DNA from 2 places in the Enterobacter cloacae complex sp. ECNIH7 genome. Region 2 is predicted to be linked to the other one. Evidence: predicted binding sites of a transcription regulator. Region 2 holds the regulator's gene; the other holds the start of a gene.

Region 1 (15,220 bases), 1.9 Mb from region 2:
CGCCGTCGCGTAGTGCGCCTGCTGGCTTAGCCCGGCCAGCGCGTCGTATTCGCCCAGCAGGGCAATGACCGGTTTCCCGCTGCCGAAGCTGGCGATAAAGGCATTTGGAATACCGCCGGCCTCGCGCGTCAGCGTGAAGCCCTCGGCCTCCAGCTCGCTGGCCAGCCGTTCGGCGGACCAGAACTCTTCGAAGCGGGTTTCAGGACGATCCCAGATCGCGTCGGCAATATCGGTTAACGTCCGACATCGCGTGTCGATCGCATCGGCAATAAAAGCGTAGTTCTCCTGCATTACACACCTCGCGTCCACGGGAAATTGAGCGCAGTTCGCGCCAGCGTTTCAATGGCAATCGCCATGACCTGCTCATCGAAGTCGAATTTTTCGTTGTGATGTCCGGCGCTCAAATCCGTGCCGAACACCATATAGGACGCCATGCCGCCGTTCTCCTGCACGCGGGCCATCATCAGCGTGGCGTCTTCGGAACCCGCTGGCGCCTTCACCTTATCGATGGCGTGAATAATCCTGGAAACCCGGCTCGCCTGTTCGCGCAGATAATCAACCCACGCCGGTGTCGGCGCGCTGGAGGTTGCGGCGCCCATCAGGCGCATCTCGGCGCTCACGCCGTAGAGCGCCGCTGCGCCGGTAATAACCGCCTGCGCGCGTTCAAAGACATACTGATTAATCGCTTCGCTTTCGCCGCGCGTTTCAACCTTTATCAGGGCATTCGCGGGCACCACGTTGCGTCCGCTGCCCGCCTGCATCACTCCGACGTTCACCCGGGAGGCGCCGTCGCTGTGCGGGGCGATGCTGTGCAGGGCGAGGGCGGCCTGCGCGGCGGCGAGCAGGGCGTTACGTCCGTCCTCCGGTTTACCGCCCGCGTGTGCGGCAACGCCGGTAAAGTTCACGTCAAACTTGGTGGTGGCCATAAAGTTATCGCTGCCGCAAATCACCGTTCCGGCAGGGACGCCGGTACCAATATGGATGGCCGTGAAATAGTCCACGTCGTCCAGCGCCCCGGCGGCAACCATGGCGCGCGCGCCGCGGGTGCCTTCTTCAGCAGGCTGGAAGATCAGCTTGATGGTGCCGTTGAGCTGCGCGTCATTCTGCTTAAGCACCTGCGCCAGCCCCAGACCAATAGCGGTGTGTCCATCGTGCGCGCAGGCGTGCATCATGCCCGCGTTGCAGGAGGCAAACCCGTCGCGGAACGGGCGATGGCTTTCATCCAGCGCTTCGCTTAAATCAAGGGCATCCATGTCGACGCGAAACGCCAGGGTCGGTCCAGGACGTCCGGTATTGAGGGTCGCCACAATGCCGGTAAACCCGCCCTCAAACGGCGCCAGCCATTTCTCTGGCGCGCCCTGCGCCCGCGCGCGGGCAAACTCTTGCGCCAGGGTGGCGGCATCGGGCAGCCCCATCCGGCTTTCGGCATCGACGACGTCGCGGCCCATCGCCAGTTCGTAACCCAGCGAATCGAGGATTTCCGCGACTTTCGCGGCCGTTCGAAACTCTACCCAGCCGGATTCCGCGAAATGGTGAAAATCGCGACGCCATGCGCTCAGCTGCGGGGATAATGTCTGGATGTACTGCGCCAGTGTGTCCATATCTGTTCCTGTCATCATTAAAATATGTGAACTGCTTCAAGCTGTGATAGTTTTTACTTATCACTAACCGATTTTTCACAGTTTTAACCGTTCAGGAATTACCCTCGCACATCCCTTTCCATTAAAGTAGATGACAGTTTCTTTACTCTGATAAACAACGGTTATCGGTCGGGCTATGACATTCCAGATTAAATTTCATCAAATCCGGGCGTTTGTTGAGGTTGCGCGTCAGGGCAGCATTCGCGGCGCCAGCAGGACGCTGAATCTTTCCCAGCCGGCGCTGACCAAATCCATCAAAGAGCTGGAGGAGGGCATGGCGGCGCAGCTTTTCGTGCGCAGGAGTAAAGGCGTCGCGTTGACCGAATGCGGTGAGGGCTTTTACCAGCGCGCCAGGTTGATTCTGGAAGAGCTGCGCGCGGCGCAGGATGATATCCGTCAGCGGCAGGGGGAGCTGGCCGGGCAGATCAACATCGGGATGGGGGCCAGCGTTTCACGCACGCTGATGCCCGCCGTTATCACCCGCTTTCATGCGCAGCATCCGCAGGTCAAGGTGCGGATTATGGAAGGGCAGCTGGTGTCGATGATCAATGAATTACGCCAGGGCGAGCTGGACTTCACCATCAATACCTATTATCAGGGGCCTTACGACCAGGAATTTACGTTTGAAAAGCTCTTCGAAAAACCGTTTGCGGTATTTTGTCGGGAAGGTCACCCGGCAATGGGGGCAACGTCAATTAATGAACTTCTGCATTATAACTGGACAATGCCGACGCCGCGGGGAAGTTATTATAAGCAATTAGAGGAGGTATTTAGCGATCGTTCGCAAATACCGCGAATTGGTGTGGTTTGCGAAACATTTTCTTCCTGTATTAGCCTGGTCGCGCAAAGTGATTTTTTAAGCATATTGCCGCAGGAGCTAGGCTGTGACCCGCTGCTGGCACACCGTCTGGTCATGCTGCCGGTTGTCGAATCGCTTCCTAAAGCAACCTATTATTTAATTCAGCGTCGTGATTCACGTCAGACTCCCCTTGCTGAGTCATTAATTACGCAGTTCAGAAGGGAGGTGAGGAAAATAGTCGTCGCGTGAAATACAGATTAAAAAAACAGGATCTGCCCGACATCAGACAGACCCTATAGTACACACAGCAGTACGTCCTTTCGCCAATCCTGAGTATTATTTCCATGAGGCAGGTATATTTAGGTATAACACCTTTCCCGAAAAATGAAAGGCGGGCGAGTGATTGATTTCACGAAATTTTAACATAAATCACGTATTTTACCTTTGCTGAAATTTTAGTTAAGTCTGATTTAAGTTTATTTAATAATTACTATATATATTCATCAGGTTAATATTATTGCCACGCATCGCCCTGTAACGGTGATTGAGGCCGGTCTCTGGCGCAGGTATAGTACAGTCCTCAGATGTAGCCGGAGGATGTCCATGAACCCTGACGACAAATCATTTTTTCTTGACGCCATGGAAGATGTCCAGCCCCTGAAGCGCTGCGCGGATATTCACTGGCAGCCCAGCCGCAATACGCGGACGCGCGAGGAGGTGGATAGCGAACAGCTGGATAACTTCCTGACGCTGGATTTTCTTGACGTGCTTCCCCTGGAAGAACCGCTGGCGTTCCAGCGCGAAGGGGTACAGCAGGGCGTTATTGATAAGCTGCGCACGGGTAAATACGCCCGCCAGGCCAGCTTAAACCTCCTGCGTCAGCCCGCCGAACGCTGCCGTCAGATGCTCTATTCTTTTATTCGCCAGGCCGGACGCGACGGGTTACGCAATCTGATTATCATTCACGGGAAAGGGCGCGAGCAGAACTCGCATCCCAATGTGGTGCGTAGCTATCTTGCGCGCTGGTTAACCGAGTTCGAGGAAGTGCAGGCCTTCTGCGTGGCGCTGCCGCATCACGGCGGCAGCGGGGCATGTTATGTTTCACTGCGAAAATCGGATGAGGCAAAACAGGAAAACTGGGAGCGGCACGCCAAGCGCAGCCGCTAGCGGGCGATCTCCTCGCCCGCCGGTGACTCAGAACGTTTCCCAGTTGCTGTCGGTAGAGGCGGTTGTTGTTGCCGGGCGCAGCAGCTGTGGCGTTTTCAGATTGACCGGGCGCGGGGCGACCGCTTTTTCTTTGCCGTTCAGACGAAACGCCGCTACCGCCTGGCGCAGCTGCTCGGACTGATCTTCCAGTGCCGCAGCCGCCGTGGCGGACTCCTGCACCAGCGCGGCGTTTTGCTGCGTCACGCTGTCCATCTGCGAAACGGCCAGGCTCACCTGCTCAATACCGCGGCTCTGCTCGTCAGAGGCAGATGAAATCTCACCCATAATATCGGTCACGCGGGTCACGGCGGCGACAATTTCCTTCATGGTGGTACCAGCCTCGCTGACCTGCTCAGAACCGGTATTCACCCGGCTGACGGAGTTCTCGATAAGCCCTTTGATCTCTTTCGCCGCCTGCGCGCTGCGGCTCGCCAGCGTACGGACTTCACCTGCAACAACCGCAAAACCACGGCCCTGTTCCCCGGCGCGTGCCGCTTCCACCGCGGCGTTAAGCGCCAGAATGTTGGTCTGGAACGCGATGCTGTCGATCACGCCGGTAATATGCGCAATTTGCTGCGAACTGTCGGCGATTTCGTTCATGGTGCGAACCACGTTATCCACGACGTGACCGCCGCGCGCGGCCGTTTCAGAGGCGTTTTTCGCCAGCAGCGTGGCCTGACGGGCGTTATCGGAGTTCTGCTTAACCGTCGCGGTCAGCTCTTCCATGCTGGCGGCGGTCTCTTCGAGCGAGGCGGCCTGCTGCTCGGTGCGGGCGGAAAGATCGTTGCTCCCTGCGGCAATTTCGCCTGCGCCGGTGTAGATGGAATCCGTACTTCCCCGTACGGCGCTGACGGTGGTCACCAGCGACTGCTGCATCTCATGCAGGCCGGCGGCCAGCTGGCCCATCTCATTGCGACCGGAGATAGCGATCTCCTGCGTCAGGTCGCCCCCTGCAATGGCGCGAATATGGTTCATAATGGAGTGGAGGGGTTTTAACAGCAGATGTTGTAAACCCTGCCAGATGACCACCAGAACCGCGATAACGGCCAGCAGAATAGCCGCCAGCGTCCACTGCATCTGCGTGAAGCTGCTCTGGTTCTCTTCGGTTGCGGCCTTCAGCAGGGTGTTGTTTTCGGCGCGCCAGCGGTTATAGACCGCTTCCATCTCGTCCTGCGCCTGCTGCGCGTCCAGATCGCCATAGGCCTGGTAGTTGTCGGCACGCAGATACTCAATCGATAAGCGCATCACTTCGTGCATCTGGTTCCAGGACTTCTGCATCTCGTCGGTTAATGCCGCCTCCTGGCCGTTAACCTGCGGCAGCTTCTGCCACTCTTTGTTATAGGCTTCGGCTTTTGCCAGCGAGTCGGCTGCGGTGCCAAGCAGTTTATTGATCGCTGCAAGGGAAGCCGGGTCGCGCTGGTTTTTCAGGTAGCGGATCGCCACGCGGGTGACGGTGACGCGCGTTTTCACCAGCGTGTTTACGCTGTCGCTCAGGCTCTCCTGCTGGGCATTGAGCACGCCGGAATTCTGGAAATTATGGCGATCGTTGCTGACGGCAGAGTAGAACAACCCTCCCGTGACAACTTGCAGCAGACAGAATATGGTGAGGGCAAAGATAATACCGGTAATCACGTGCAAATTTTTCAGCATAGCGGTCGTCCGTTAGAAAGGATGCAGAGGTACACCAATACTATCGTCGTATAGAATTTAAACTTTAATTTAACTCGCGCTTAACTAAGGGCTCCGGTAAGGAACCTGTTGTAAATCCGGATCATTTTTATGAGGAAGGTTAACATGAGCAGCATTGATAAAAGCGGGACGTACGCGCTCGGGACGCGGACGGTAAAACGACTGGGCTACGGTGCGATGCAGCTCGCCGGGCCGGGCGTCTTTGGCCCACCGAAGGATAAGCAGGCCGCGCTGGACGTGCTGCGCGAAGCGGTGGCGGCGGGGGTGAACCACATTGATACCAGTGATTTTTATGGTCCTCATGTCACTAACCAGCTGATCCGCGAGGCGCTTCACCCGTACCGGGACGATCTGACGCTCGTCACCAAGATTGGTGCCCGCCGCAACGACAAAGGTGCCTGGCTGCCGGCCTTTTCCGCGCAGGAACTGACGCAGGCGGTGCATGACAACCTGCGTAATCTGCAGCTGGACGTGCTGGACGTGGTGAATCTGCGGATCATGTTTAGCGCACACGGGCCGGCGGAAGGGTCGATTACGGAACCGCTCTCCACCCTGGCCGAATTACAGCAGCAGGGTCTGGTGCGTCATATTGGCCTGAGCAACGTCACGGCAACCCAGGTTGCGGAAGCCCAGAAGATGGTGCCGGTGGTGTGCGTACAGAACATGTACAACATTGTGAACCGGGGTGACGACGCGCTGGTGGATCTGCTGGCGCAGCAGGGGATCGCGTATGTGCCGTTCTTCCCGCTGGGCGGCTTTACGCCACTGCAATCTTCCGGGCTGAAGACCGTCGCGGATTCACTGGGCGCCACGCCAATGCAGGTTGCGCTGGCATGGCTGCTTCAGCGTTCCCCGAATATTCTGCTGATCCCTGGCACCTCTTCCGTAGCGCATTTACGGCAAAACCTCGCGGCGGGGGAGCTGCGGTTGCCGCCTGAAGCACTGGAAACGCTGAATTCGCTGATGGATTAAAGGTGACACGCGCAAAGCCTGAAGGATGCTTCCGGCTTTGCGCGCTTAGGCTCCTGTCTGACTTTTCTGCCTGTGCAGCGCTAATGCTTCCGCCACAATCTCCTGCTTGCTCTTACGCGTCTCAAAGGCGGTGGTTCTGATGTACTCCATCAGATCGGGATCGATGCGGGCGCTCAACATCCTGAGATCGGCCTCCTTTGCCAGACCGCGTGCAACACGCTTGTCTGGATAGTCACGGGCTGGCATTGAAAATATTCTCCAGTAAGTCTTGTTAATTCGTTCGGTAAAATATGCTTTTATCTGACTTAAAAAGTCAACATGCAGTGATTTGATAGTGATTAAATTTCCAAATAAGTCATTATGAAGTATTTGCTATATGACTTTTTAATGACTTATATTAGCGCGTCTCTTAATGCATTCCGGGGAGAACCATGGGGAGGGTTATCGGCGGGCAACGTTGCTAAATTAAAACCGCTCAAACTTCAACGCGTTTGGGTTCGCCTTTGGAAATGACCTTGATCCTTGTCCATAATTCGTAATACTGTATTTATATACAGTATCTGGCGAGAAAGGCATTATGGACACTCTCTTTTCTTATCACCCAAAACAAGACATTGAATTACCTTTGTTTTTAGAGCGCGTGGCCTGTGGTTTTCCCAGCCCGGCGCAGGATTATGTGGAGGATCGTCTCGATCTTAACCGGCTGGCAGTCAGACACCCCAGTGCGACCTATTTTATCAAGGTGAGTGGAGACTCCATGATTGGGGCGGGGATCGGCGACGGCGATCTGCTGGTGGTCGATCGTTCGTTAAATGCCGAACACGGGGATATCGTCGTGGCGTCGGTCGCCGGTGAGTTTACGGTGAAAGAGCTACAGACCCGCCCGGTTCTGAGACTTCTGCCGCATAATGCCCGCTATCAGCCGATTACCTTTCAGTCCGAAGAGGAGCTGCAGATCTTCGGCGTCGTCACCCACACTCTCAAAACGCATAAACATGTTCGCGCTGGTTGATGTGAATAGCTTTTACGCCTCCTGCGAGAAGGTATTCCGCCCCGATCTGGAGGGGAAACCCATCGTGGTGGTGTCCAATAACGACGGCTGCATTATTTCGCTGTCGCGGGAGGCAAAGCAGTTCGGCATAAAAATGGGTGAGCCGTATTTTAAATTCAAAGAAAAGCTATACCCGTCAAAAGTTTACGTCTTTAGCTCGAACTATGCGCTGTATGCCGATCTCAGCAGTCGGGTAATGCAGACGCTGACCGATCTCGCCCCGGCAATCGAGATTTACTCTATCGATGAGGCGTTCGTGAACGTTTCAGGGGTCAGCCACTGCCTGTCGCTGGAAGCGTTCGGTCACCAGATGCGCACAGAGGTCTTTAAAAATACGGGCCTAACCGTTGGCGTCGGTATTGCCCCGACCAAAACCCTTGCAAAGCTGGCCAACTATGCGGCGAAACGGTGGTCCGGCACTGGCGGCGTGGTCGATCTCTCAGGCCGCGAGCGGCAGCGTAAGCTGCTGGAAAAGGTTCCGGTAGAGGAGGTGTGGGGGGTAGGGCGGCGCATCACGAAAAAGCTCAACGCTATGGGGATCACCACGGCGCTGGAGCTGGCGGAAGCGTCGTCCTGGGTCATCCGCAAACATTTCAACGTGGTACTGGAACGTACGGCCCGCGAGCTGCGCGGTGAGCCCTGTCTTGATCTGGAGGAGTTCACCCCCACGAAGCAGCAAATCATCTGTAGCCGTTCGTTTGGACACCGTATTACGCAGTACGAGGAGATGCACCAGGCTATTTGCGCCTACGCGGAACGCGCTGCGGAAAAACTGCGCGGCGAGCATCAATACTGTCGTTTTATCAGCGTATTTGTTCGCACCAGCCCGCATGCGGACAACGAAATTTATTACGGCAATCAGGCTTCTGTCACCCTGATGACGCCCACCAATGACTCGCGCGATATCATCCGCGCCGCCACGGAGGCGCTGGGGCGCATATGGCTCGACGGCTATCGCTATATGAAAGCCGGGGTCATGCTGGCGGACTTTTTCAGCAGCGGCGTCGCCCAGCTTAATTTGTTTGACGATAATCGTCTGCGCGCCAACAGCGCGGCGCTGATGGAGATGATGGACAGCGTAAATCATTCCGGTAAAGGGAAGATATGGTTCGCCGGACAGGGTATTGAGAAATCCTGGGCGATGAAGCGTGAGATGCTGTCACCGGCCTATACGACGCGGTACGCCGATTTGCCGGTGGCGAAGTAGAAGATGGTTGCGTTATTTCTTTTGCACCAACCAGGTTGCCGCAGCCGCCAGCGCGCCGATCAGCGGCATTTCGCCCGCTCCGGCCAGGAAGTTATAGCGATCGATCTCATTATTTTTACGGATATCGGCAAGGCGGGTAAGCGCCTCTTTTTCATCCGCTGCGCCAATCTCCTCAAACTGTTTTTCAAACCCCTGAGCGATGAGCTGAGCGGCCGCATCGGTGTTTGCGCTCTCGATCGCAATCAGGTTCGGGCCTTTTTGGAAAAAACGATAATCCGGCATAAGTGCTCCAGAAAGAGGAGGATACGGTAAAAATACTCTATTCCTGGCGGTTGAAAAATGCACGTCATTTACGGCGGAAACAATCAGTTTTTCTTCAGTATTTCAGGCAGCAACTGCTCAATCACGCTGACGACCTTTCTGACGCGCTGCGGAATAAAGCGGGCGTCAGGATAGACGGCATAGAGGAAGCGATCGGGTAACCGCCAGTCGGGCAGCACCGGTACCAGCGTGCCCGCCTGCAGCGCCCTGGCCACGAGCGGTCGCTGCATGCCGCCGATACCGATGCCTGACTCCAGCGCCTGCAGCAGTGCGTCGCTGGTGTTGGCACGGAAAACGGTATTCACGTTGATCTCGACCGTTTCCTCGTCAGAAATCAGGCGCAGGGGGGCATCCAGCGGAATACCGCTGAACCGTACGTGTGGCAGCGTGGTCAGTTCGCTGACGGTGTGTACCGCCTGAGAACCGGGAGCGGCAAACAGCGCGGCTTCAATACGCGCCAGCACGCGAGCCGCGTGCGCCTGCGGAGGCTCGCTGCTCAGCCGTATCGCGACATCCACGCCCTCCGTCACCAGATCGGCAAGGCGGTCATCCAGGGAAATCATCAGCTGCAGTTCGGGATGCAGGCGCTGTAGCGCCAGCAGATGCGGCAAAATGATCTGCCCCAGGCCGCTCGGCAACTGGACATGGACGCGTCCCTGAACGCGATGATCGGCAGGATGTAAACGCCTTTCCGCTTCCCCCATAGCGTCCAGCACAAGCTGCATATCTCGCCGGTAACGTTCACCCTGTTCGGTCAGCTTCATCGTACGCGTCGTACGGTGCAGCAGCACCACGCCAAGCTCATCCTCAAGCGCCGCGATCTGTTGACTGACGGCGGACTGCTTAATACCGGTCTGACGGGCGGCCGCTGAAAACGAGCCCGCTTCAGCGACGCGTAGAAAGGTAGAAATGGCGGTGAGCTTATTATTCATTTAATGATTCTGCTTATAAGTGCCATCGGTGTCAGGGGATATCTCCAGAAAAAATAATAGATCACACTGCGTCTGTCACCCTTTCCGGAGAAACACCATGAATAAGATGCAGCAACACAACGTCGCCCTGGTCGCGGGGGCCAGCGGCATTGTCGGCAGACAGCTGGTCAATACGCTCCTGCACCATCAGTGGGAGGTGATTGGCCTCAGTCGCCGCGAGGTAACCCATCCGGACGGCATTCCCGTGGTGAACGTCGATTTACTGGATGCGAAGGATACCGCACGGGCGCTGCACGCCCTGAACGGTGTCACCCACATCTTTTACAGCGCCTGGGCGAATGCGGCGAATTGGACGGACATGGTTGAGCCGAACGTCACCATGCTGCGTAATCTGGTCAGCACCCTCGAAAAAACGGCGCCTTTGCAGACGGTAAGCCTGATGCAGGGGTACAAAGTCTATGGTGCGCATCTGGGACCGTTTAAAACCCCGGCGCGGGAAAGCGATCCCGGCGTGCCGGGTGCCGAATTTAACGCCGCGCAGCTAGCGTGGCTCAGCCAGTTTCAGCGGGGAAAACGCTGGCACTGGAATGCTATCAGGCCGGGCGTGGTGGGGAGCGCGGTACCGGGTAATGCCATGAACCTTGCGCTGAGCATCGCCCTGTACGCCTCCCTGTGCAAGGCGCTGGGGTTACCGCTGCGTTTTCCCGGTTCGGAACAGGCCTGGCACAGCATCGTTGACCATACCGACGCCGGGCTGCTGGCCGAGGCCACGGTGTGGGCCGCCGCGTCACCTGCGGCACAGAATCAGGCGTTCAACGTAAACAATGGCGATATCTGGCGCTGGAGCGAGCTGTGGCCGCGCATCGCACGCTGGTTTGAACTGGACTCTGCGCCGCCGGTGAGGCTGTCATTTCATCAGCTGTTTAACGACTATCACGGCGTATGGCGCGAGCTTGCCGAAGAGCGGCTGGTGGAAGCGGATATTCTGCAGCTGAGCGACGGGCGGTTTGCCGATTTTGTCTTTAGCTGGGACTACGACATGTTTGGTGACGGGAGCAAACTCCGGCGATCGGGCTTCACGCAAATGCAGGCGACCGATGAGATGTTTTTCAGCCTGTTCGCGCAGATGAGAGCCGCGCGGATTATTCCCTGATGAGCCTGGGCGTCCTGGTGCAGGCCAGGACGCCGGGTGCTTACTCAACCGTTAACGCATTCACAACCTCGGCCACGCTTTTCACGCTGCGGATATTCCTATCTCTTTTGCGGCATTGCGGGTGATGCCCGGCATGCCTGATTTTTATCGTCAGCATCCTGAAATCGATATCATTCCGAGCAGCTCTGAACACCGCCGGGATATGTTCTGGTGCTGCCTTGACTGTGTGCTGTGGGTGGGCGAACTGGGCGACGGCGACTATATGGCCTAGTGGGAGCGAAGCTGCAAAATGCGACATCTGGCTTTTTTTGAACTGGAACTGAGTAAAAATGGCTCTTTACCGGGTATGCAGGAACAGGCGGATACAATCCCCTCGATACATTTGAGCATGTGCATCATCTACTGAAGATAGAGCGGTAATTTTGGTTAAGGTATGATGGGATATTTATTAACCCTCAAAACTAAAAGGATTTTCCATGAGCACAAACGAAAAGACCACACCGGAAGATACCGGTTATTATCGGTATGAAGTTATCGGGGACTGCACTCTGCGAACCAGCGCTGTCGGGACTGTAAAAACCGTTCAGTGCCGGCGGGTGCCAGTCAGGGGGATCGCGCTGACCGTAGGTGTGTTCTTTGACGGCACTGGGAATAACCGGGCGAATTCAGACGATCTGCGGCTGGCATATGCGCACTGCGCTAATCTGGTTGGCGAGGATCGTGCCAGGGCGTGCGAGAAGTATGAAAAGCATGCCAGAGCAGAGTTAGGGAACGCCAGCTGGCAGGGCGGCATCACTAATATTTCGCGACTGTTTGACCTTTATCAGTCTAGTGATGAACTCAACGACAGTGAGACAGAGGCGCAGGTAAAAATCTACGTCAGCGGCATCGGGACGGCGGACGGTGAAAGCGATTCTATGCTGGGAGCGGCGCTGGGCAGCAGCCTTATCCGGCAGTTTGAAGGGGTGGTGACGAAGACAGACGAGGCGCTTGACAAAATCAGCGCAGAGCTGAGCCGCTTTATCAAACTTAACCGTGACAAAGTGGCGATAGCGAAGGTGCAGTTTGATGTGTTCGGTTTTAGCCGCGGGGCAGCGGCAGCGCGGCACTTCGCCAACCGGGTGATGAACCAGGACGCGGAGATAGCGGTGGCGATAGACAAAGGATTAGACCTGACAGGGCACCATGGAAAAGCGGCGGGAGAGGTACGCTTTCTGGGGCTGTTTGACACGGTGGCGGCCATCGGGAGTCTGCTGAACTTCTACGGCATCAACGGGCGCAGCAACCCCGGCGTCAACCTCGAACTGCGTCCCTCGGTGGCGCAGAAGGTGTTTCAGATAAGCGCAATGCACGAGTGCAGATATAACTTCAGCCTGAACAGCATAGCGGGGATGTGGCCGGAGCTGGCGCTGCCGGGTGCGCACTCGGATATCGGCGGAGGCTACAACGCGGGAGAGGATGAAATATCCCTGCTGACGATGCCGGACTTTGAAGTGATACCGGAAAGCTCGGATGAAATGCAGACGGCAGTATATCGTAAGGCGGAGAAGATGCGTCAGACGCTATATTCGCTGCCGGCGCTGAAATACCTGATGCCGCACGGTAAGGTAGAGACGAAAATGATTTCGTGGCCACTGGTTAACCGGGATAAGGCACGGGCGTTTATTTTGGAGAAGAAAGCCGGCGCGGCGGTATTTATGACTCGCCGGGCGGTGCCGAACGACTGGGAAAAGGTGAGTATGCGGGTGATGCTCGATGCGGCACAGGATGCCGGGGTGATATTCGGTGATATTGATCCGCAAAATACTGACATGGCTCTTCCCGCTGAGCTTGTTTCCCTGTGTGACAAAGCGATAGCGCAGGGGCGCGCAGTCCGACGCGGTACGGAGCAGGAGAGCTTCACGGCAGATGAGATGCGGACCATCGGGCGTTACCTGCACTGTTCGGCGAACTGGAACATCGATTCGGATCTGAGCCTGTGGGTGAGTCCGTCCTCAGGAGAAGTTTTTCTGAGAAACCACTATGCGCCAACGGACGAGCGCTCGTTCGTGTGGCCGATGGCTCCTGGCAAAGGGTGGGTGCGGACGGTATGGCGGATGGACGACCAGCAGCAGTGGGAAGACAGGGCGCGGGCGAATGCGGACGCGCTGGACGGACTTTTCTGAGGAGGCAGGGATGAAACGATTACCGCTGGTAGCGGTCATGTTGGGTGTCGTATTGCTCGCCGGTTGCCACGATCGCCGGGAGGGTGTGAAGTCATTGTCAGGGGATGGTGTAGAACAGTGGGGGCAGAAACTGCCTTACGATCACTGGCAGTTTAATTTTTTCTATCCCGTCAACCTGCCGGCACTGGTGACCATGGTGTATCTGGAGGATGGGGATATCCGGGAAAGTATTTTCCGGCGACTGGACCCCACGGAACCGAGCCAGAGCAGCGTGGGGACATGGAGCCAGCGCGTGGGTGGTTTTTCAGCCAATTTTAATATCGGCAAGGCGCTGCCTGTCAGGATGACGGTGTGCTGGGACTCGGTTATCGATAAAAAGGCGTACGAAACGGAGATCTGGTTCAGTCGGGAGACATGGCAGCAGATGCTCACAGCCTATCCTGATACCTATAAGCCGGGAAAGACGTATTACCGGGATAATATGATTATCGGACTGGCACCGGGTGGAACGGTGCGGGTCTGGCTGGAGAATAACGGCGATCCTGTTGTGCTTCAGCATCCTGCGCGGCAACTCACTCTGACAGGGGAGGATATGCTGATATGCAAAGGGGTAACGAAACATCCTAACGGATATATTTATTACGGAAAGACACCCGATTTCATCAAAGGGAAAATCTATCCGTATGGCAACTGGTAGGGCATAACGGTCAGTAAAATCAAAAGGATCCTCTTGAGATCCTTTTGAGCATCAATCTGATTGTTTTGATGGGTTAAACTTCAATTTTTTTAACATGTCACATTTTGCAGCTTCGCTCCCACCAGGGCTACATCGCGCGTAAAATCGGGAACATCAAAATCACGACCTGCGCCAGCCCGGACTGGCTGGCAAAACACGGTACGCCAGAAACGCCGGATGATTTACGCAAACATCAGGCCATCAACTGGATTAATAACCGCAGCAGACAAATTCATCCGTGGACGTTTACCACGCCAGAAGGCATCGCGGAAATTACCTTGCCCGGTAAGCTTGTCGTGGATAACTCCGAGGCCTACATCGCGGCAGGCCTTGCCGGGCTGGGGTTAATGCAGGGGATGAATCTCTTTCTTCAGCCTTACATAGACCGTGGTCTTCTGGTTGAAGTCCTGCCGGACTATCGCTCGCCGGACCGCAAGCTGTCACTGCTCTATCCACACCGCCACCTCTCCCGGAAGGTACGGGTCTTTACCGAGTGGCTGGAGAGTCTGGTGTGAAAGCGGCCAGCTCGTGACACAGCGCGCCAATCTGTTCCACGGCGTTCAGCAGGCGGAGCGTGGGTTCGTTTGCGCAGTTCAGCCGCAGAAAGTGCGTTAACTCCGCGGCAGGGGAAAACAGGGGGCCAGGGCTGACGCCAATGCCCAGCGCCAGCGCGCGACGATGCACCTCCAGCGCGTTGACCCGCTGAGGCAGTTCAACCCACAGCAGGAAACCGGCAGCGGGTACGTTAACGCGCGTACCGGGCGGAAAGCTCGCCTTGACCTGCGCCACGACGGCGCGAACGCCCTCTGAGATCCGGCGCTTCAGCCGCCGCAGATGGCGATCGTAGTCGCCGCTCGCCAGAACATCGCTCGTCGCCGCTTCCAGCAGCGGGGCGCCAGCCCATTCTCCGGCCATGCGGGCCTGTAAGACCTGCGGGGAGTAGCGTCCGGCGGCGATCCAGCCGATTCGCCATCCGGGCGCAAGCGTTTTAGACAGGGAACTGCAGTAGATCACATTCCCGCTCAGGTCGAACGCCTTGCAGGCCGGAGGGCGTTGCCCCTCGCCGACCAGATCACCGTAAACATCGTCCTCAATTAAAGGAATTTCAGCCTCTTCAAGCAGGGCAACCAGTTCCTGCTTGCGCGCGACGGGCATGCTGGCACCCAAAGGATTTTGCACCGTGGGCGAGGCCAGAACGGCCGCGGGGCGGTGGCAGCGAATAGCGTCCGCCAGCGGTTCCAGCAGCAGGCCTTCTACAGGGTCGGTGGGGATCGCTAAAGCCTTCAGGCCTAAATCCTCCAGCAGCAGGAGCGTACCAAAGTAGGCTGGCTGCTCAATCGCCACGACAT
Region 2 (15,220 bases):
ACGCCAAGCTGTCGAAAGACGGCGAGATTTTCCTGCTGCATGACGATAACCTCGAACGCACCAGCAACGGATGGGGCGTGGCTGGCGAGCTGCCGTGGCGCGATCTGCTGAAGGTCGACGCCGGAAGCTGGTACAGCGGCGAATTTAAAGGCGAACCGCTGCCGCTGCTGGCGGAAGTGGCCGATCGCTGTCGCCAGCACGGCATGATGGCCAATATCGAAATCAAACCGACCACCGGCACCGGGCCGCTGACGGGCAAAGTCATTGCCCTGGCCGCGCGCGAGCTGTGGGAAGGGATGACCGCGCCGCTGCTGTCATCATTTGAAATCGATGCGCTGGAGGCCGCACAGGCGGCCGTGCCGGAGCTGCCGCGCGGGCTGCTGCTTGACGAGTGGCGCGAGGACTGGCGCGAGCTGACGACACGCTTAGCGTGCGTTTCTATCCATCTCAACCACAGGCTGCTGGATGAGGCGCGGGTGAAGATGCTGAAGGACGCGGGTCTGCATATTCTGGTCTACACGGTTAACAAACCCCAGCGCGCAGCCGAACTGCTGCGCTGGGGCGTGGACAGCATCTGTACCGATGCAATCGACCTGATCGGCCCGGACTTTAGTTCTGCGGATTAAGCATACTGCCATTCGACTGCGGCGGCAGCATATGCTGCTGTCCGCTGCCTGACGACGTCATCCCCCCTAACATTCCGCCGTTTTTGTTCGGCAGCGGCTGCTCGCGCATCTGCCCCTGCTGTACGCGCTGGGTGTTGGCGTTCATCTGATTTTGCAGGCTTTGCTGCTGCATCTGGGTCTGCGTTCTCAGTTGCTGATTGAGCATCCCTTTTTGCTGCTGCTGTTGGCTCATCATCTCCGTCTGCATACGCTGCTGGCTCGGGATAACATAGCCCTGCTGGTTCGGGTTGTTCATGGTGTTGAGTGGCTGTGCGAGCGCGGCAAACGGGATCAGCGCCGCAAGAATCATCAAGCGTTTCATTGTCATTTCCTCCTTTTGAGGTCTCTCTTAAGTTTACCCCGATTTCACCATGACGATGATTTTTTAGGAGTTGTGAACCAGGCTTAAGCGGGGAATATGGATCCCTTCACCTGGAGAACAATAATGATGAAACCAACGTTTTTGCGCTGGGTCGCCATCGCCGCGCTGATGGCAGGCGGTACATTTAGCGTGGCGGCCAACCCGCCAGCGGCGCCTCCGGTCTCTTACGGCGTGGAGGAAGATGTTTTTCATCCCGTGCGGGCAACCCATGGCATGGTGGCGTCAGTGGATGCCCTGGCAACAAAAGTGGGCGTCGATATTCTCAGGCAGGGCGGTAACGCGGTGGATGCAGCGGTCGCCGTCGGCTATGCGCTGGCGGTGACGCATCCGCAGGCGGGGAACCTGGGCGGCGGCGGTTTTATGATGCTGCGCACCAAAGACGGCAAAACCACCGCCATCGACTTCCGCGAAATGGCCCCTTCTCAGGCGTCCCGCGATATGTTTCTCGACGATCAGGGTAACCCTGACAGCAAAAAATCCCTGACCTCGCATCTTGCTTCCGGCACGCCGGGTACCGTCGCGGGCTTCTCGCTGGCGCTGGAAAAATACGGCACGATGCCGCTGAACAAGGTGGTGCAGCCTGCCATCAAGCTGGCGCGCGACGGCTTTGTGGTAAACGATGCGCTGGCGGACGATCTCAAGACCTACGGCAGCGAAGTCATTCCGAATCACGAAAATAGCAAGGCCATCTTCTGGAAAGACGGTGAGCCGCTGAAGAAGGGCGACAGGCTGGTGCAGAAGAACCTCGCCAAAAGCCTGGAGCTGATTGCGGAGCACGGCCCGGACGCCTTCTACAAAGGGGCGATTGCCGACCAGATTGCCGAAGAGATGCAGAAGAACGGCGGGCTCATCACCAAAGCGGATCTGGCGGAATACAAGGCGGTGGAGCGCGAGCCGATTAGCGGCACCTATCGCGGATACGAGGTCTTCTCCATGCCGCCGCCGTCCTCCGGTGGGATCCACATCGTGCAGATCCTCAATATTCTCGAAAATTTCGATATGCACAAGTTCGGCTTCGGCAGCGCGGACGCCATGCAGGTGATGGCGGAAGCGGAAAAACGCGCCTACGCCGACCGGTCGGAATATCTCGGCGATCCGGATTTCGTGAAGGTGCCGTGGCAGGCGCTGACCAACAAGGCGTATGCCAAATCCATTGCCGATCAGATCGACATCAACAAGGCCAAACCGTCGAGCGAGATCCGCCCCGGCAAGCTGGCGCCGTACGAAAGCAACCAGACCACCCACTTCTCGGTGGTGGATAAAGACGGTAACGCGGTGGCGGTGACCTATACGCTCAATACCACCTTCGGTACCGGGATTGTGGCGGGCACCAGCGGCATTCTGCTGAACAACGAGATGGATGACTTCTCTGCCAAACCGGGCGTGCCGAACGTCTACGGTCTGGTGGGCGGCGATGCGAATGCGGTAGGGCCGAAGAAACGTCCGCTGTCGTCCATGTCGCCCACCATTGTCGTGAAAGACGGGAAAACCTGGCTGGTAACCGGCAGCCCTGGCGGCAGCCGTATTATCACCACCGTGCTGCAGATGGTGGTGAACAGCATCGACTTTGGGATGAACGTCGCCGAAGCGACCAACGCCCCGCGTTTCCATCACCAGTGGCTGCCGGACGAGCTGCGCGTGGAGAAGGGCTTTAGCCCGGACACCATCAAGCTGCTTGAACAGCGCGGGCAGAAGGTGGCGGTGAAGGAGGCGATGGGCAGCACCCAGAGCATTATGGTCGGGCCGGACGGGGCGCTGTTTGGCGCGTCGGATCCGCGGTCGGTGGATGATTTAACGGCGGGGTATTAATCTGTTGTGTAATTCCCTCTCCCGATGGGAGAGGGTTAGGGTGAGGGCAACAAACTACTTCATTCGCGCCATATAATACGCATCCACATACTCGCCGTTGCGCAGGGCATAACGCTTGCCTGTGCCTTCAATCTCAAATCCGTGTTTTTTGTACACCGCAATCGCCGGCTCGTTATCGACAAACACTGTCAGCTCAATGCGGTCAACGCGCAGCCAGTTATCGCACATATCAATCATGGTGCGCATCAGTGCGCTGGCAACGCCCCGGTTTTGCCACTGCGCGCCTACACAAATCCCAAAATCAGCCACATGGCTGCGGCGTGGGCGTTGCGCGACAGCGATGCACAGATGCCCGGTGACATTACCGTCTATACAGGCGACCAGTTGCTTAATGCCGGGCTGGTCGGTGAGTCGTTCTTGCCACATTTGCTCAGACGGATGAGGAACCTGTAGTGTGTTGTGGTACACCTCCGGTTGGGCGTGGATCTGACGAATGGCGTCATAATCTTTCGGTTCCGCATGGCGTATCACTATCTCACTCATTCCTTGTTCCTCAGTCAGTTAAACATCCCTTCCAACATCAGTGACTTTGAAATTTGAGTCAACCGCTATTTTTTGCAAAAAGTATTGGACAAGTGCGAATGAGAATGATTATTATTGCTCTGCATTCAGGAAGACCGCTACGGGAACCTGAAAGCACGACATTGCTCACATTGCTTCCAGTATTACTTTAGCCAGCTTTTAGCTGGCTTTTTTTTTGTTATGGTTAGACTCAGTAACCTTCCAAAAGGACTGAGCCATGACACTACATTGCGCATTTATTGGATTTGGTAAAAGTACGACCCGCTACCACCTGCCGTATGTTCTCAACCGTAAAGACAGCTGGCACGTGACCCATATCTACCGCCGCCGCGCGAAGCCGGAAGAGCAATCCCCGCAGTATTCTCATATCCATTTCACCAGCGATCTTGATGAAGTTCTTAACGACCCGCAGGTCAAACTGGTTGTCGTCTGCACCCACGCCGACAGCCATTTTGACTACGCGAAACGCGCGCTGGAAGCGGGCAAAAACGTGCTGGTAGAAAAACCGTTCACCCCGACCATCGCCGAAGCAAAACAGCTGTTCGCGCTGGCGAAAAGTAAAGGCCTGACCGTTACGCCGTATCAGAACCGTCGCTTTGACAGCTGCTTCCTGACGGCAAAAAAGGCGATTGAAAGCGGCAAGCTGGGCGGCATTGTGGAAATCGAAAGCCACTTCGATTACTACCGTCCGGTGGCGGAGACCCAACCCGGCCTGCCGCAGGACGGCTCGTTCTATGGTCTGGGCGTGCATACGATGGACCAGATCATCTCCCTGTTTGGCCGACCAGACCACGTGGCGTATGACATCCGCAGCCTGCGTAATAAAGCCAACCCGGACGACACCTTTGAAGCGCAGCTGTTCTACGGCGACCTGAAAGCCATCGTCAAAACCAGTCATCTGGTGAAAATCGACTATCCGAAATTTATCGCTCACGGAACCCGAGGCTCGTTCATCAAGTACGGCATCGACCAGCAGGAGACCAGCCTGAAGGCCAACATCATGCCGGGTGAGCCGGGCTTTGCGGCGGATGATTCCGTGGGCATTCTGGAATACGTAAACGATGAGGGCGTGACGGTCAGGGAAGAGATGAAACCGGAAATTGGCGACTATGGCCGCGTCTACGATGCGCTGTATGAAACTCTCACAACCGGCGCGCCGAATTACGTCAAGGAATCTGACGTTCTGACCAACCTGGAAATCCTCGAGCGGGCCTTCGAGCAGGCTTCTCCTGCCACGGTAACCCTCGCGAAATAAGCAAAAACGGCTCCTCTGCGCTTATTCATAATTTTTGAACAGAGGAGTCAATTTTCACCCTCTATGATCCCAGGCGGTTTGCGTCCACACTTACTCCATCGAAACGAACTGAGGGTGAAAACAATGATCTACTTACGCAAAGCAAACGAACGTGGTCACGCGAATCATGGCTGGCTGGACTCATGGCATTCATTCTCGTTTGCCGACTACTACGACCCGAACTTCATGGGCTTCTCCGCACTGCGCGTGATTAACGACGACGTGATTGATGCAGGCCAGGGCTTCGGTACCCACCCGCACAAAGACATGGAAATCCTGACCTATGTGCTGGAAGGGGCGGTTGAGCACCAGGACAGCATGGGTAACAAAGAGCAGGTTCCGGCGGGCGAGTTCCAGATTATGAGCGCGGGCACCGGGGTGCGTCACTCCGAGTACAACCCGAGCAAAACGGAAAAACTGCACCTGTATCAAATCTGGATCATTCCAGAAGAGACCGGCATCACGCCGCGCTACGAGCAGCGCCGCTTCGACGCGAAACAGGGCAAACAGCTGGTGCTGTCTCCGGATGCGCGTGAAGGTTCCCTGAAGGTGCATCAGGATATGGAGCTGTACCGCTGGGCGCTGGCGAAAGATGAACAGTCCGTGCATCAGATTGCCGCTAACCGCCGTGTCTGGATCCAGGTGGTGAAAGGTGAAGTGTCCATCAACGGCACCAAAGCAACCACCGCCGATGGCCTGGCCGTCTGGGATGAGCAGGCGATCTCCGTGCATGCCGACAGCGAAAGCGAAATTCTGCTGTTTGACCTGCCGCCGGTGTAATAAAACATAAATAAATCCCCATCCTTCCCTTTGACAGGGGAAGGATGGGCTTTGTCCGTGGTAAACTGAGCAAATCTCTCACTTCAAGATTTCTCAGGACGATGAAAAAGAAACGCCCCGTACTTCAGGATGTCGCCGATCGCGTCGGTGTGACCAAAATGACGGTCAGCCGTTTTTTACGTAACCCGGAGCAGGTTTCCGTGGCGTTACGTGGCAAGATTGCCGCTGCCCTTGATGAACTGGGTTATATCCCCAACCGCGCGCCCGATATTCTCTCCAATGCGACCAGCCGTGCGGTAGGCGTCCTGCTTCCTTCCCTGACCAACCAGGTTTTCGCCGAAGTTTTGCGCGGCATTGAAAGCGTCACCGATGCTTTTGGCTATCAGACCATGCTCGCCCACTACGGGTACAAGCCGGAGCTGGAAGAAGAACGTCTTGAATCGATGCTTTCCTGGAACATCGACGGCCTGATTTTAACGGAACGTACCCACACTGCCCGCACGCTCAAAATGATCGAAGTGGCCGGTATCCCGGTGGTGGAGCTGATGGACAGCCAGTCTCCGTGCCTCGATATCGCCGTGGGGTTCGATAACTTCGAAGCGGCGCGTCAGATGACGGCGGCCATCATCGCCCGTGGGCATCGTCATATTGCCTATCTGGGTGCGCGTCTTGATGAACGTACTATCATCAAACAGAAGGGATACGAGCAGGCGATGCTCGACGCGAACTTAACCCCCTACAGCGTGATGGTGGAGCAGTCCTCTTCCTATACGTCGGGTATTGAACTGATGCGTCAGGCACGACGCGAGTATCCGCAACTGGACGGTATTTTCTGCACCAACGATGACCTTGCGGTTGGCGCGGCGTTTGAGTGCCAGCGTCTGGGGCTCAAGATCCCGGATGATATGGCAATTGCCGGTTTCCACGGCCACGACATCGGCCAGGTGATGGAGCCGCGTCTGGCGAGCGTCCTGACCCCGCGTGAACGTATGGGCCGCATTGGCGCAGAACGCCTGCTGGCGCGCATTCGTGGCGAGACGGTTACCCCAAAAATGTTAGATTTAGGTTTCACCTTGTCACCGGGTGGATCTATTTGAACTGACAAATTTGAAGTAGCTCACACTTATTCACTTCGCGCACGTTTGGATATTGCTTCTCTTTTGCCCCGGCAGGACAATGTTACCGATAACTGTTACCCGTAACAATTGACTGAGGGACACCCTTTGAGCACGACTAATCACGATCACCACGTCTACGTCCTGATGGGCGTTTCCGGTAGCGGGAAATCAGCCGTAGCCAGCGAAGTGGCGCATCAACTCCAGGCTGCGTTTCTTGATGGCGACTTCCTCCATCCGCGCAGCAACATCATGAAAATGGCCTCCGGCGAGCCGCTGAACGACGACGACCGCAAACCGTGGTTGCAGGCGCTGAATGACGCCGCGTTCGCTATGCAGCGTACCAACAAAGTCTCCCTGATTGTTTGCTCTGCGCTGAAAAAAACCTACCGCGACCTGCTGCGCGACGGCAACCCGAACCTCTCTTTCATCTACCTGAAAGGGGATTTCGAGGTGATTGAAAGCCGCCTGAAGGCGCGTAAAGGTCACTTCTTCAAAACCCAGATGCTGGTGACGCAGTTCGAAGCGCTGCAGGAGCCGGGTGAAGACGAGAAAGACGTCTTAGTGGTTGATATCGATCAGTCACTGGAGGGTGTTGTTGCCAGCACCATCGAGGTCATTAATAAAAGGCAGTAAGTTTTGAGTACATTAACGCTAGTTTTGACAGCAGTGGGTTCCGTGTTGCTGCTGCTGTTTTTAGTGATGAAGGCGCGTATGCACGCTTTTGTCGCTTTGATGGTGGTTTCTATAGGTGCAGGTCTCTTTTCCGGTATGCCGCTCGACAAGATCGCCGCGACGATGGAAAAAGGGATGGGAGGCACGCTGGGCTTCCTGGCGATTGTGGTCGCCCTTGGCGCGATGTTTGGCAAGATTTTGCACGAGACGGGCGCGGTCGACCAGATTGCCGTCAAGATGCTGAAATCCTTCGGCCACAGCCGCGCGCACTACGCGATTGGTCTGGCTGGCCTGATTTGCGCGCTGCCGCTGTTCTTCGAAGTGGCCGTTGTGCTGCTGATAAGCGTCGCGTTCTCCATGGCGCGCCATACCGGCACTAACCTCGTAAAGCTGGTTATTCCGCTGTTTGCGGGCGTGGCGGCGGCTGCAGCGTTTCTGCTGCCGGGGCCTGCGCCGATGCTGCTGGCGTCCCAGATGCACGCCGACTTTGGCTGGATGATCCTGATTGGCCTGTGCGCGGCAATTCCGGGGATGATTATTGCCGGTCCGCTGTGGGGCAACTTCATCAGCCGTTACGTTGAGCTGCATATTCCGGACGACATCACCGAGCCGCACCTGGGCGAGGGCAAAATGCCGTCCTTCGGCTTCAGCCTGTCGCTGATCCTGCTGCCGCTGGTTCTCGTGGGTCTGAAAACCATCGCCGCGCGCTTTGTGCCGGTGGGTTCCAGCGCCTATGAATGGTTCGAGTTCATCGGTCACCCGTTCACGGCGATCCTGGTGGCCTGTCTGGTGGCGATTTACGGCCTGGCGATGCGTCAGGGAATGCCGAAAGACCGGGTGATGGAGATCTGCGGTGCCGCGCTGCAGCCGGCGGGTATTATCCTGCTGGTGATCGGCGCCGGCGGCGTGTTCAAGCAGGTGCTGGTGGATTCTGGCGTGGGCCCGGCTCTGGGCGAAGCGCTGACCGGGATGGGCCTGCCGATTGCGGTAACCTGCTTTGTGCTGGCCGCGGCGGTGCGTATCATTCAGGGTTCCGCAACCGTGGCGTGCTTAACCGCCGTGGGTCTGGTGATGCCGGTGATTGAACAGCTGAACTACTCGGGTGCGCAGATGGCCGCGCTGTCTATCTGTATCGCGGGCGGTTCGATTGTGGTCTCTCACGTTAACGACGCGGGTTTCTGGCTTTTCGGTAAATTTACCGGCGCCACCGAAGCGCAAACCCTGAAAACCTGGACGCTGATGGAAACCATCCTCGGCACGACGGGTGCGATTGTCGGGATGATTGCTTTCACATTGCTGAGCTGAATGCGGTGATTTAACAAGGCTCAAAAATAAGGCCCGGTAGCGGTAGCGCCTACCGGGCCTTTATATTATGCAGGATGCCAGGCCGGGTCAGGTGAAACCACCACCCGGCTTTTTCACATCACTCGCCCTGCGTCGCGCTCTCAATCGTCAAACGCACATCCGAGGTGATCAGTTCTGCCAGCATCTGGTACACCTTCAGCGTCTCTTCCGGCTCGGCATCGCCCGTATCGCTGATGTAGCCTTCATCACGCAGAGTCAGAACCAGGGTGCTGAAGACCGCTTTGTCGAAGAACTCCGGGGCGTTAATGCCGTGCAGAACGGACAGGCGCTGTGCCAGCGTCCGGCTCTCTTTCTCCAGCGTACCGCGGTTGATAGACGGGTTCGCACTCAGCAGCCAGAACGTAATGGCGTAGCGCTGCAGCGTTTCGCGCGCGCCGGCCGCCAGCAGTTGCAGGGTACGGGAACGCGACGGATTGATGTGCAGCTCGTCGTTTGAGACGGCGATCAGCCCCTGACGACGCAGCTCTTCCGTCAGTTTGTCCAGTTCGCCCGCCAGCTCATCCTTGCTCCAGCGCAGGAACAGCTCCGCTTTCAGCATCGGATAGAGCGTCTCAACGTGACGCAATAGCTCCTGACGCGAAATACTGCGGTGCTGGGTGATGATAGCCGCCATGAGCGACGGCAGCATCAGCATATGGGTGATGTTGTTGCGGTAGTAGGTCATCAGCACTGCCTGCTCGCGCGGCAGAATGATGATGTCGCCGATCGTGTCCTTTTCGACTTCAAACTTGTTCATCTGCAACGCGTGATCGATAAGCTCACTGGCGGTAGCAGAAGGCACGGTTGAATCAACGGAATACGGCACGTTGCGCATCATGTCCAGATAGCAATCCAGCTGCTCTGTGAGCTGCTCGCGGGTCAGCGAGCGCTGACGCGAAGCCAGAAGCGCTGTACAGCACAGGTTCATGGCGTTAGCTGCACCGGCGTTATTAATGCGCACCATCAGCTCGGACGCGATGCCGTTAACCGTTGGCGTCAGCCAGGCCGGACGAATCGCTTCGATTGGATCGATGGATTCACGCCACTCGGGAACGTGATGGTTCAGATACGTCATCAGCGGCATCGGCTCGCCGAAGTTCACGTAGCCCTGACCGAGATTACGTAGCTTGCTCAAGCCGCGCAGCATCTGCGGCAGGCTTTCTTTCTCTTTGGTCGCACCGCGCAGCTCTTTCGCGTACGTGCCCACTTCCATTACGTGCTCATAGCCAATGTAGATTGGCACCAGCGTGATTGGACGGTTTCCTCCGCGCAGCATCGCCTGAATGGTCATCGACAGCGTGCCGGTCTTCGGATCGAGCAGACGTCCGGTACGGGAACGACCGCCCTCCACGAAGTACTCCACGGAATAGCCGCGGCTGAACAGCTCGCCCAGATATTCGCGGAACACGGTGGAGTAGAGCTTGTTGCCCTTGAAGGTACGACGGATAAAGAACGCGCCCAGGCGGCGGAAAATCGGACCTGCTGGCCAGAAATTCAGGTTGATACCGGCAGCAATATGCGGCGGTACCAGCCCCTGGTGATAGAGCACGTAGGAAAGAAGCAGGTAGTCCATGTGGCTGCGGTGGCAGGGAACATAGACAATCTCATGGCCATCATGCGCCAGCTGGCGTACGCGCTCGGCGTTATGAACGTTGATGCCCTGATACAGGCGGTTCCAGGTAAAGCCGAGAATACGATCGGACAGGCGAATCATCTCGTAAGAGAAGTTCGCTGCAATCTCTTCCATCAGCGCAATGGCGTTCTGCTGGGCTTTCTCATGCGATATTTTCTTGCTGCGCGCTTCGTCTTCAACGGCGCGAGCAATCGCTTTGGAGGCCAGCAGCTTGTTGAACAGATCCTGACGCGCCGGGAGACGCGGCCCTACGGCAGCCAGGCGCTGACGAGCGAAGTGCATACGCGCCACGCGCGCCAGTTTTTGCGCGATGATCTTGTCGGTACCGTGCTCGTCCGCCATTCGACGCAGCGAAACGGAAGGGGAGAAACGCACAAAGCTGTCGCGTCCCAGCCAGGAGACCGCGAAGAACTTCTGGATGCCGTTAAGCATGCGCAGCGGCGGATTCTCTTCACCTTTTTCACGGCCCGGACGACGACCAAACATCACCGATACCGGCACCATCTGCACATCCAGATCGGGGTTGCTCCGGTGCAGGTCGAGATAGTCGTGGAACAGCTTGATGGACTCTTCTTTTGGCGTGTAGTAGGTAAACACGCGCGGTCCACCGTGAATGAACACGTAGCGCGGCAGTAAAGTGCCGTCAACTTCAAGCGGTTCAAGCGGGTCAGGTAAGTCATGCGCCAGACACTGGGCGCGAAGCGTCAGTAAGTCTGCCTTCGAGTTATAAGGCAAAACGTACATAATAGGACGCGAGGTATCGAGCCCCAATTCCAGCGCGGGTTCTGCTGGGATAGACTTGCTTTTTACCAGGATGCTTAATGGTAAATTAAGTAATTTGTAGTAAATTCGTGGCCAGCCGGACATAAACGATGTAAAGCCTCTGGTTAATAATGCAATTGCGGCGCAAGGATAACAGAAAGCGCGCAAAATTTCTGTTGTTACCCGTCATACTTCAGGCTGTAGCGAAACGCGCTACAGTTCCTGTTACTGACGCTTTTTTTCATAAAAGGTTCTTTTAATGGCCAATAATACCACTGGGTTAACGCGTATCATCAAAGCCGCCGGCTATTCATGGAAAGGTTTCCGTGCCGCGTGGATCAACGAAGCTGCATTTCGCCAGGAGGGCGTCGCCGCAATCATCGCGGTGATCGTCGCCTGTTTCCTTGATGTTGATGCTATTACCCGCGTACTTCTTATCGGTTCCGTGCTTCTGGTGATGATAGTGGAAATTCTTAATAGCGCTATTGAGGCCGTTGTTGATCGCATAGGTTCAGATTTCCACGAGCTTTCTGGCCGCGCAAAAGACATGGGCTCTGCTGCCGTGCTGCTGGCGATTATCACTGCCGTTATCACCTGGGTCACGCTGCTTTGGTCACATTTCCGATGAGCCTCGAGGAATAATTAAGTCCCTGGTTTTTTGTGCAGTTTTTGGTTCCAAAATCGCCTTTGACTGTATATACTCACAGCATAACTGTATATACACCCAGGGGGCGGAATGAAAGCGTTAACGACCAGGCAGCAAGAGGTGTTTGATCTCATCCGGGATCATATCGGCCAGACGGGTATGCCACCCACGCGTGCGGAAATCGCGCAGCGTCTGGGCTTCCGTTCTCCGAATGCTGCTGAAGAACACCTGAAAGCGCTGGCGCGTAAAGGCGTGATTGAGATTGTTTCAGGCGCGTCACGCGGTATCCGCCTGCTGGTGGAAGAAGAGACGGGCATTCCGCTGATAGGCCGTGTTGCTGCCGGTGAGCCTTTACTGGCACAGCAGCATATTGAAGGCCACTACCAGGTCGATCCTGGCATGTTCAAACCGAGCGCTGATTTCCTGCTGCGCGTCAGCGGTATGTCGATGAAAGACATCGGTATTCTTGACGGCGATCTGCTTGCAGTGCACAAAACGCAGGATGTGCGTAACGGCCAGGTGGTTGTCGCGCGCATTGATGATGAAGTCACCGTCAAGCGTCTGAAAAAACAGGGGAACACTGTTCAGCTACTGCCTGAAAACAACGAGTTCTCCCCGATTGTGGTCGATCTCCGCGAACACAACTTCTCTATCGAAGGACTGGCGGTTGGGGTCATTCGCAACGGCGAATGGCTGTAACCTCTTCCTGACAGGCTATGGCGCCGCTGTAGCCTGCTTCATTCTCGACTCCCGGTATTTTTCATGTCACTGCTGACGGCATCCGATAAGGCATTGTGGCGTCTTGCTCTGCCGATGATTTTCTCCAATATTACCGTTCCCTTGCTGGGTCTGGTCGATACTGCCGTTATTGGCCACCTTGATTCGCCTGTTTATCTTGGCGGCGTGGCGATTGGCGCGACGGCAACCAGCTTCCTGTTTATGCTGCTGCTCTTTTTGCGCATGAGCACCACCGGGCTCACGGCCCAGGCTTATGGTGCAAAAGATCCGCTGCGTCTGGCGCGCGCGCTGGTCCAGCCGCTGATCCTTGCGCTCGGTGCAGGGGCGTTAATCGTTTTATTTCGTACGCCCCTGATCGACCTTGCGCTCCATGTTGTCGGCGGCAGCGAGGCGGTACTGGCTCAGGCGCGACGTTTCCTTGAAATCCGCTGGCTCAGCGCGCCCGCCTCGCTGGCAAACCTGGTTCTGCTGGGGTGGCTCCTGGGCGTTCAGTACGCCCGTGCACCAGTGATTTTGCTGGTGGTAGGCAACCTTCTCAACATTGTGCTGGATGTCTGGCTGGTAATGGGCCTGCATATGAACGTGCGGGGTGCGGCGCTGGCGACGGCAATTGCCGAATACGGAACCTTTATTATTGGCCTGTGGATGGTCTGGCGCGTGCTGGCGATGCGCGGCATCTCCCTGGCGCTGCTCAAAACCGCATGGCGCGGCAATATCCGTAGGCTGCTGGCGCTTAATCGTGACATCATGCTGCGCTCGCTGCTGCTTCAGCTCTGCTTCGGCGCGCTGACGGTTTTCGGGGCGCGACTGGGGCCAGAAATCGTCGCGGTCAACGCGGTATTGATGACGCTACTGACCTTTACCGCCTACGCGCTGGACGGTTTTGCCTATGCGGTAGAAGCGTATTCCGGGCAGGCTTACGGCGCGCGCGAAAGCGGGCAGCTGCGGGACGTCTGGCGGGCAGCCTGCCGCCAGTCGGGACTGGTGGCGCTGGCGTTCGGCCTGGTTTATGCCTGCCTTGGTGAGCAAATCGTCGCGTTGCTTACGTCTATCCCTGCGCTGCGCGAGCTGGCGAGTCACTATCTCATCTGGCAAGTCATCTTACCGGTGGTCGGCGTCTGGTGTTATCTGCTGGACGGCATGTTTATTGGTGCGACGCGCGGAGCGGAAATGCGCAACAGCATGGCAGTCGCGGCGGCAGGGTTTGGCCTGACGCTGCTGACGCTTCCCTGGCTGGGTAATCACGGTTTGTGGCTGGCCCTGGCCGTTTTCCTCTCGCTGAGAGGGATATCGCTGGCTTTTATCTGGCATCGCCACTGGCAAAACGATACCTGGTTCCCTTCACGTCACGATATATCGTGACGGTTAAAGATTCCGAATATGAAATCAACTGCCGAATCCTTAACTACAATAATTATCACGTCCAGCAGAAAAGAACGTAACGGACGTTACGACCCGACGCTTAACTAAGAGGACACGATGATGAATAAAGACGAAATCGGCGGCAACTGGAAGCAGTTCAAAGGTAAAGCGAAAGAACAGTGGGGTAAGCTGACTGATGACGATATGACCGTCATTGAAGGTAAACGCGATCAGCTTGTCGGTAAAATTCAGGAACGTTACGGCTACGCGAAAGACCAGGCGGAAAAAGAAGTGGGCGACTGGGAAAAACGCAACGACTACCGCTGGTAACCGGGCTATACCCGCAAGTACAAGGAAGTACACCCTGAGGGCGGCCATGAGCCGCCTGTTCTTTTGCCGTTAACGCGGTTTTTTCTTCACAAGAATAGAGTGGTCGTGCTGACACGCGTCCTGATGACGACAGGCTTCCACTTCCACGCAGGCAGAGCACAGTCCGTGCGCTTCAATCACGTTATGACGCAGGGCAAAACCCATTTTTGCTGCCAGCGTATGCATAATATCTTCCACACCTTCCGCAACCTCTTCTTTCACCACGCCGCAGCGGTCACAGATAAACATCGCCGATGTGTGGGTGGGCTGATCGAACAGATGGCACAACACATAGCTGTTTGTGGACTCAACCTTATGCACGAACCCTTGTTCCAGCAGGAAATCCAGCGCGCGATACACGGTCGGTGGCTTCGCCTGCGGCTCGCTTTCGCGGAGCAGGTCGAGCAGATCGTAGGCGCTGATAGCACCCTGCTGCAGGCTCATCAGACGTAAGACTTCAAGGCGCTGCGGAGTCAGGCGCACATTGCGTTGCGCACATAGCTTTTCGGCCTGCGCTAACAGCTCTTTTGTGGACTTATCCATTTAGCACCCCGGATGTTATAGGACGGAAACCCCCACTTTATCATGTTCTGGTAAAAACGCCGAGATCCGCCAGTCTGTGCTATACCTGACCCATTACAAACCGGGAAATAAACAATGAAAAAACCTGACTGTATTCGGCACTGGCGCGACGTTGAAGGCGCGGATGATTCGACCTACCCAGATAGCGATGAGCGTTTTTCTATCGGCGCCCCGTTGGCTCGCAAGCTTGGGCTCGGGCGCATTGGTATCCATCATGAGCGTTTACCGCCCGGGCGCAGGACGTCCTATCCGCATGCGGAAAGCGATGAAGAAGAGTTCGTTTATGTGCTCGAAGGTCATCCAGAAGCGTGGATTAATGGCTATTTATGGAAACTTGAACCGGGCGACAGCGTGGGGTTTCCTGCCGGAACGGGTATTTGCCATACCTTTATCAACAACACGGACGAAGAGGTGCGGTTACTGGTCGTTGGCGAGGCGAATAAGAAGCACAACCGCATCTACTATCCGCTCAACCCCGTTTA

The links. The regulator LexA, encoded in region 2, represses DNA repair genes until DNA is damaged. The targets are predictions, from matches to a motif close to TNCTGTATGTACATACAGNA.
Region 1: a site for LexA is predicted at 6,846-6,865, ahead of umuD (translesion error-prone DNA polymerase V autoproteolytic subunit). Genes of this name have one in related genera too.

Annotation. Positions count from the first base shown of each region.
Region 1 is NZ_CP017990.1:2,220,747-2,235,966, forward strand. Features, by position in the region: gene WM95_RS11035 (M20 family metallopeptidase) at 1-291, opposite strand, end outside; gene WM95_RS11040 (M20 family metallo-hydrolase) at 291-1,601, opposite strand; gene WM95_RS11045 (LysR family transcriptional regulator) at 1,777-2,688, shown strand; gene smrA (DNA endonuclease SmrA) at 3,043-3,606, shown strand; gene tcp (methyl-accepting chemotaxis citrate transducer) at 3,634-5,295, opposite strand; gene WM95_RS11060 (aldo/keto reductase family oxidoreductase) at 5,440-6,306, shown strand; gene WM95_RS11065 (hypothetical protein) at 6,352-6,552, opposite strand; gene umuD (translesion error-prone DNA polymerase V autoproteolytic subunit) at 6,884-7,318, shown strand; gene umuC (translesion error-prone DNA polymerase V subunit UmuC) at 7,302-8,564, shown strand; gene WM95_RS11080 (hypothetical protein) at 8,577-8,846, opposite strand; gene WM95_RS11085 (LysR family transcriptional regulator) at 8,930-9,817, opposite strand; gene WM95_RS11090 (SDR family oxidoreductase) at 9,915-10,970, shown strand; gene WM95_RS27175 (hypothetical protein) at 11,104-11,241, shown strand; gene WM95_RS11095 (T6SS phospholipase effector Tle1-like catalytic domain-containing protein) at 11,447-13,135, shown strand; gene WM95_RS11100 (DUF2931 family protein) at 13,146-13,832, shown strand; partial or broken gene WM95_RS11105 (LysR substrate-binding domain-containing protein) at 13,961-14,386, shown strand; gene WM95_RS11110 (aminotransferase-like domain-containing protein) at 14,358-15,220, opposite strand, start outside.
Region 2 is NZ_CP017990.1:328,955-344,174, forward strand. Features, by position in the region: gene ugpQ (glycerophosphodiester phosphodiesterase) at 1-626, shown strand, start outside; gene WM95_RS01595 (DUF2756 family protein) at 610-987, opposite strand; gene ggt (gamma-glutamyltransferase) at 1,111-2,856, shown strand; gene yhhY (N-acetyltransferase) at 2,911-3,399, opposite strand; gene WM95_RS01610 (oxidoreductase) at 3,656-4,693, shown strand; gene WM95_RS01615 (pirin family protein) at 4,817-5,512, shown strand; gene gntR (gluconate operon transcriptional repressor GntR) at 5,614-6,609, shown strand; gene gntK (gluconokinase) at 6,736-7,263, shown strand; gene gntU (gluconate transporter) at 7,267-8,607, shown strand; gene plsB (glycerol-3-phosphate 1-O-acyltransferase PlsB) at 8,726-11,146, opposite strand; gene WM95_RS01640 (diacylglycerol kinase) at 11,301-11,669, shown strand; gene lexA (transcriptional repressor LexA) at 11,778-12,386, shown strand; gene dinF (MATE family efflux transporter DinF) at 12,450-13,787, shown strand; gene WM95_RS01655 (CsbD family protein) at 13,908-14,117, shown strand; gene zur (zinc uptake transcriptional repressor Zur) at 14,187-14,699, opposite strand; gene WM95_RS01665 (cupin domain-containing protein) at 14,814-15,220, shown strand, end outside.